Regions from separate parts of the Rhizobium sp. AG855 genome, predicted to be linked through region 3. Evidence: riboswitches for the same ligand, from Rfam matches in the RefSeq annotation. Region 3 holds a riboswitch; each other region holds the start of a gene.
What was found. Region 3 has a riboswitch for thiamine pyrophosphate ahead of thiD (bifunctional hydroxymethylpyrimidine kinase/phosphomethylpyrimidine kinase). Riboswitches for the same ligand answer to the same signal wherever they lie in the genome.

Region 1 (2,196 bases), on a different contig from region 3:
GTCGAACGCCGGCATGGATGGTGAAATAGTCGACGCCCTGCTCGGCCTGTTCGATCAGCGTGTCGCGATAGACCTCCCAGGTCAGGTCCTCTGCAATGCCGCCGACCTTTTCCAGCGCTTGGTAGAGCGGCACGGTGCCGATCGGAACCGGCGAATTGCGAATGATCCAGTCGCGGATGTTGTGAATGTTGCGGCCTGTCGAGAGATCCATGACCGTATCGGCACCCCAGCGGATCGCCCAGACCATCTTCTCGACCTCTTCGGCCATGGAGGACGTGACGGCCGAGTTGCCGATATTGGCGTTGATCTTCACTAGGAAATTCCGGCCGATGATCATCGGCTCGAGTTCCGGATGGTTGATGTTGGCCGGGATGATCGCCCGTCCCAGCGCGATCTCCTGCCGGACGAATTCGGGCGTCACATAATCGGGGATCGCGGCGCCAAAACTTTCGCCGTCGCGGAGGAGCGCTTGCCTTACAGCCTTCCGGCCAAGGTTTTCACGAATGGCCACATATTCCATTTCCGGCGTGATGATGCCGGCACGGGCATAGGAAAGCTGCGTCACGGCCTTGCCGCCCGTGGCGCGAAGCGGGCGATGATTCACGGGAAACACCGGCGTCATCTTTTCCAGCGAGACGAAGCCGTTGTCCTCAGGCTTTACATCGCGTCCGTCATAGGTCTCGACATCGCCACGCGCTTCGACCCAGGCCGTTCGATGGCGGGCAAGCCCCTGGTCGATGGCGATGGTCGCCTGCGGGTCGGTATAGGGGCCGGAGGAGTCATAGACATTCACAGGCGCTTCGCCGGAGGTCGGGTGCAGGGCTATCTGGCGCAGGGGGACGCGAATGTCCGGATGGATGTCTCCTGCTAAGAAGATCTTGGTCGAGGCGGGAAGCGGCCCGGTGGTGACGACGGGCCTGTTGAAGTCAGGGGCAATGTTCATCGTGGAGCTCCAAGTGTTCAGGTTGGAGACCCAGTCATGTCAGCCGGAATGATGGAAAGACGCCACGGGATTCGGGTGTTCGAATCGTCGTTTTTGCAGCGCTTGCACCGTCCCTACGCCAGTATGAACTGGATCAGGTTCAACGGGTCACCGCGCTGCCATTGTGGCGTAGCGATATCTCAGCCCCTTGTCGGGACACCCCTGGTGAATGCGTGAAGTGTGGTCAAAAGCGTGGTCGCTGTCAACGCGGAACGTGACGCTCAGGCAACCGCACGCGGAACCTCGAACTGTTGGCCGGGTATCAAGCCCTTAAAGCGCTCGGTTCCGACGCCTGCCGAGGACATAGCCGCTACAAGCGCATTCGGCGGATCATAAATGCCTTCATTGGTCAGCTGGAAGGTGCCGAAGTGGTGACCGATGCCGAAAGCCGCACCGCTCAAGCCGAAGCCTGCGATCGCTTCCTCCGGGTTCTGGTGCTGCGCCTTCATGAACCAGCGCGGCTCGTAGGCACCGATCGGCATGATGGCGAGCCTGATGTCGCCATGCTTCTCGCGAATCTCGCGATAGTGGATTCCGTCCGCAAAACCGGTATCGCCGATATGGTAGATCTTGCCGCTTGGTGTTTCCAGGACGAAGGCCGCCCAGAGCGCCATCCGCCGGTCGCCCATGCCGCGCGCCGACCAGTGGTGACAGGGCTCGCAATGGATAATGACGTCATTGCCAATCTCGATCCGGTCACCCCAATCCATAACGCTTGCCTCCATCTGAGGCACATCGCTGCGGATGATCGTGTCGTTGCCGAGGGGCGTGACGAGGCGCGGGCTGCCCCGCTCGATCAGACGTTTCAGGGTCGCGATGTCGAGATGGTCGTAGTGATTGTGCGTCACGATCACGATGTCGATCTTCGGCAAATCGTCGAAGGCAACGCCGGGTGGATTGTTGCGTTTCGGCCCGGCAAAGGAGACCGGGCTTGCGCGTTCCGACCAGACCGGATCGGTCAGGATGTTGAGGCCCGCCGTCTGGATGAGCAGGGTCGCATGGCCGACCATGGTGACAACAAGCCGGCTCCCTTCGACGCGCGGTTCCGGCTTGGTCGTGACGAAATTCGCTGTCGCCACCGCCTTGGGCCAGTCGATCTTGCCCCCACCGAATTGCCAGCGGAGCAGATCGGTGAAACCGCGGGGCTCTTCCCCACCCGGGTTGAAGAACACCTTGCCGTCGAAATGATCCGAGAGGGGACCAGAATAGTAGCG
Region 2 (2,196 bases), on a different contig from region 3:
GCGAGGAACTGGCGTGCAAGCACCTTTTCCGGTGCATTCTTGAGGATGCCGGCAACCTCGATCTGGATGTAGTGTCCTTCGGAGAAGTCAGCCGCCTGATAGCGATCCGTCTGCTCTGCGACCATGTGATAGGCCGGCGACGTGGTGTAGGACAACACCATCGGCGCCTCACCCTTGGTGAACAGGCCATAGGCCTCCGACCAGCCTGGAGTCACGGTCAGCACGCGACCCTTGAGCTTCGCCCAGGCGTCAGGCGCCTTGTCACCATAGACCGACTTCACCCAGAGCAGCAGGCCGAGACCCGGCGTCGACGTGCGCGGATCCTCGATGACGATCTTCTGGCTGGGGTCACCCTCGACCAGTTCTTTCAGACTTTTCGGCGGGGTTTTGATCGTCTGCGTGTCATAGATCACGGCGAAATGCCCGTAGTCGTAAGGCACGAAGACGTCATCGGCAAAGCCGCCAGGAACCTTCGCTTTTGAGGCGTCGATCCCGGACGTGTCGAACAATCCGGTCTGCTTGGCTTCCTCGACCAGGTTGGTATCGAGCCCGAGCACGACATCGGCCTTGGAGCTTTCACCCTCGAGCTTGAGCCGGGTCAGGAGCGCAACTCCATCCGCCACGCCGACGAATTGGACCTTGCATGCGCAGATCTTTTCAAAGGCTTCCTGCACCTTCGGCCCCGGACCCCATTCGGAGATGAAACTCTCATAGGTGTAGACGGTCAAAACCTTGTCGGCCGCCTGCACCGGCATGGAGAGGCCGACGGACAAAGCGGCTGCGGCAAGGCCCGCGCGGAAAATTTTAGATAGACATGACGGCATGACGCCCTCCTCCAAAAGTTCATCGATATCGGGGATAGGGCGTTTTCTTTCGACGCGTCTAATCCCTCCGCCGGTGTTAACCGGATCAGGTTCCGCGGGTTGGCTTTCGCCTCTCAGCATTTCGATCCGGAAAGATCGAAGGGCACCCCGTTAGAGCAGAAGGAGAAATAGCGCGGTGGGCCGCCGAGTGCAAGGTGGCTCAAACTGCGCGGCCGCATCGCTGGTAATCGAAACGCAATCTCGCCATGCTAGGCAGACAATGAGAGTATAGTTGAACGAGCCAAGGCATGAAGGCATGACGAGTGAAATGAGCGGAAAGTCGCCCTCCGTTGATCAGACCATCGCCTCCGTCGAAGCAAGCTTCCGCCGCCAGATGGCCATTGCGCTGGACAGCTTTTGGCACTCGGCCATCCGCAACCGCATTCTGACCTTCGCCTTTGCGCTCGTCGCGGTCATCCTGGCCACGGCCTATGGCACGGTGATGCTGAACCACTGGAATGCGCCCTTCTACAATGCCCTGGAGCAGAGGAACCTGCCGGCATTCCTCCAGGAGCTACGCAATTTCGCTGCCATCGCGGGCGCGCTTCTTGTCCTTAACGTCGTGCAGGCATGGCTGAACCAGATGACAGCGCTACACATGCGGGAAGGCCTGACGCGCGACGTCATCGATCAGTGGCTCAAGGGGCGCCGCGCTTTCCGCCTTTCGATGACGAGCCCACTCGGTGTTAATCCGGACCAGCGCCTGCACGAAGATGCGCGCAAGCTCGCCGAAATGACGACATCGTTGTCGATCGGCCTCTTCAACGCGACCATCCTTCTGGTCAGCTTCATCGGAGTCCTCTGGGGCCTGTCGAGCGACATCGTCTTCAAGCTTGGGGAATGGAGCTTCCGGATTCCCGGATACATGGTGTGGGGCGCGATTTTGTATGCGCTTGCTGCATCGCTTTTGAGCCGCCTTGTCGGACATAAGCTGTCGAACCTCAACGCCGAACGTTATGCCCGCGAGGCCGATCTGCGATTTTCGCTGATGCGCGCGAATGAAAACCTCGAGGCCATTGCCGTCGCCCGAGGCGAAGAGACCGAAAGCCGTCACATCCATCAAACGCTGGACAGCGTTTTGGGATCGATACGGCATCTGGCCCTGGCACTCACCAATCTCACCTGGGTGACGGCGGGCTTTGGCTGGCTGGCGATCATCGTCCCGATCCTGATCGCCTCGCCCGCCTATTTCTCCGGCACCATCACGTTCGGTGGCCTGATGATGGCGGCAGCGGCCTTCACCCAGGTCTATTCGGCTCTCCGCTGGTATGTCGACAATTTCGGCCAGATTGCCGACTGGCGCGCAGCCCTGCTCCGCGTCACGGTATTCCGT
Region 3 (2,196 bases):
CGCTGCAGCTCGATGTCTTGAAGGAACGCCTGCAGGGAGAATACACGCTCCCGGTTTCCTTCGAAATGTCGCGCTTCTCGGTCTGCCGCTGGATTTCGGCCGACAACAAGGACGATCTGGAAAAGTTCATGACCCAGCGTCGCGGCGATATCTGCCGGGACCTCGACGGCGATCCCGTCTTCATGGCGCAGGACCAGTTTTCGTTGCGTTACGAAGCCGAGCGTTATCCGGCGATCAAGATGGTCGCCATCAAGGAATACCACGTCGCCAAGGCGGCGTGATTATCATTGCACCGGGCCTGCCTGAAGGCCCGGTGTCGCCTTTCAGCCGTCAGCCGCGCGCGACGATCCGCAAGCGTTTCTCGGCGTCGACGGTCACCGCCAGCTCTTCATAGCTCGCAATGGTCGGATGGTCCGTGCCCAGCGGATTGCGATGCGTTGCCGTGATCACGGCAACCTGCGCGCCGGCAGCCTCTCCCGCCTGAACACCGGCCAGCACGTCCTCGAACACCAGGCACTGCGCCGGATCGAAACCAAGCCGCTCTGCGCCGAGGAGATAGCCGGTCGGATCGGGCTTGCCGACCTTTACATCCTCCGCCGTCACGATTTTTGCCGGGAAGGGCAGGCCCGCAGCGCCGATCCGCGCGCGCGCCAGGGCTGCGGGCGCAGAGGTGACGATCGCCCAGCATTCCGGCGGCAGGCTTGAGAGAAACGCGATGGCACCGGGAAGGGCCACAACCCCGTCGAGATCCTCTGTTTCCCCGCGTTCGACCTCCAGCGCTTCCACGAATGGATCGACACCTGGCAGGTTCAGCCCACGGATCGTATCGATGCCGCGTCTGCCATGCATGGTCGGAAGGAAGGCTTCGACGTCAAGTCCGTGTTTGCGGGCCCAGCGACTCCAGACCCGCTCGGTGGAGGCGGTGGAATTCAGAAGCGTTCCGTCCATGTCGAAGAGAAAGCCGTGAAAAGGTCGGTCGAAAAGACGCTCGGGGGAGTGATGCAAGAGCGGGGTCCTCGTTCTGTCGTGTCGATCCCTCCCTAGCCGGAGAGCGCTTCGGCGGCAAATGTTTAAGTGGGGAGCAGCGAGAGACAGGTGACAGGACGTCCGCTCTCGCCTAGTCTTGACCATGAGAGACAGGGGCGTCTGGCGAGAGCCGGGCTGAGAAGCACCCTTTGAACCTGAACCAGATCATGCTGGCGGAGGGAGTCGATCGGTCGTTTCGGCAGCCGGACTGCTGTAGATCGCCGTCGCTCCGCCCTTGCAAGGGAGCGCGCCCATGACGACCACGTCCATCCGCAACGTCCTGTCCATCGCCGGCTCCGATCCATCGGGCGGCGCGGGCATCCAGGCGGATATTAAGGCGATTTCCGCGCGCGGTTGTTATGCCATGGCGGCGCTCACCGCGCTCACCGCCCAGAACACCCGGGGCGTCTCGGCCGTCTGCCCGCTCGCCCCCGACTTCGTCGAAGAGCAGATCCGCATGGTCTTTGCCGACATCCGCGTCGATGCGGTGAAGATTGGCATGATCGCGAATGCCCGGATTGCCGAGGCCGTCGCCCGCGCCCTCGAACCTCATCGCGGCATTCCCGTCGTGCACGATCCTGTCATGATCGCCAAGGGCGGGGCGGCGCTGCTTGATCCGGAGGCAATCGCTGTTTTGAAGCACAGGCTGCTGCCGCTTGCCACGCTCTTGACCCCCAACTTGCCGGAAGCCGCCGCCCTCCTTGGCGCACGGGAAGCGGCCGATCGTGCGACCATGGCCGAGCAAGCCAGCCGGCTGGCGGCCCTCGGCCCGACCGCCATATTGATGAAAGGTGGCCACCTCGCCGGGCCGGAAAGCCCGGATTGCCTTTTGAGCGGGGAGGGCATCAGCTGGTTCGAAGGCGTGCGGATTGCCGGCAGCAACACCCATGGCACCGGCTGCTCGCTGTCGAGCGCCATCGCTGCGGAGCTCGGCAAAGGCAAGCCGCTCGGCGAATCGGTATCCTCTGCCAAACTCTGGCTGCAGCAGGCCATTGCCATGGCGGACCAGCTCGAAGTGGGCAGCGGTCATGGACCCGTACATCATTTCCATGCGCTCTGGCGCGCCGGTGCGGCGGACTGAACAGCCTCAGCTGTCTTCCTGGCGTTCGAGCCCGCTGATATCGAACACGAAGGGCAGGGCGGAGCCCAGCCATGACTGGTGGTGCGGTT

Region 1: linked by a shared signal. The riboswitch ahead of thiC (phosphomethylpyrimidine synthase ThiC) and the one ahead of thiD (bifunctional hydroxymethylpyrimidine kinase/phosphomethylpyrimidine kinase) in region 3 are both predicted to bind thiamine pyrophosphate.
Region 2: linked by a shared signal. The riboswitch ahead of thiB (thiamine ABC transporter substrate binding subunit) and the one ahead of thiD (bifunctional hydroxymethylpyrimidine kinase/phosphomethylpyrimidine kinase) in region 3 are both predicted to bind thiamine pyrophosphate.

What each region holds. Positions count from the first base shown of each region.
Region 1 covers NZ_RAQG01000004.1:202,435-204,630, reverse strand. The annotation lists gene thiC (phosphomethylpyrimidine synthase ThiC) at 1-943, opposite strand, end outside; TPP riboswitch at 1,036-1,156, opposite strand; gene DFO46_RS17830 (MBL fold metallo-hydrolase) at 1,204-2,196, opposite strand, start outside.
Region 2 covers NZ_RAQG01000004.1:149,268-151,463, reverse strand. The annotation lists gene thiB (thiamine ABC transporter substrate binding subunit) at 1-824, opposite strand, end outside; TPP riboswitch at 870-984, opposite strand; gene DFO46_RS17550 (ABC transporter ATP-binding protein/permease) at 1,120-2,196, shown strand, end outside.
Region 3 covers NZ_RAQG01000003.1:3,333,218-3,335,413, reverse strand. The annotation lists gene DFO46_RS16395 (peptide chain release factor 3) at 1-281, shown strand, start outside; gene DFO46_RS16390 (HAD-IA family hydrolase) at 331-1,005, opposite strand; TPP riboswitch at 1,129-1,225, shown strand; gene thiD (bifunctional hydroxymethylpyrimidine kinase/phosphomethylpyrimidine kinase) at 1,280-2,107, shown strand; gene DFO46_RS16380 (GFA family protein) at 2,114-2,196, opposite strand, start outside.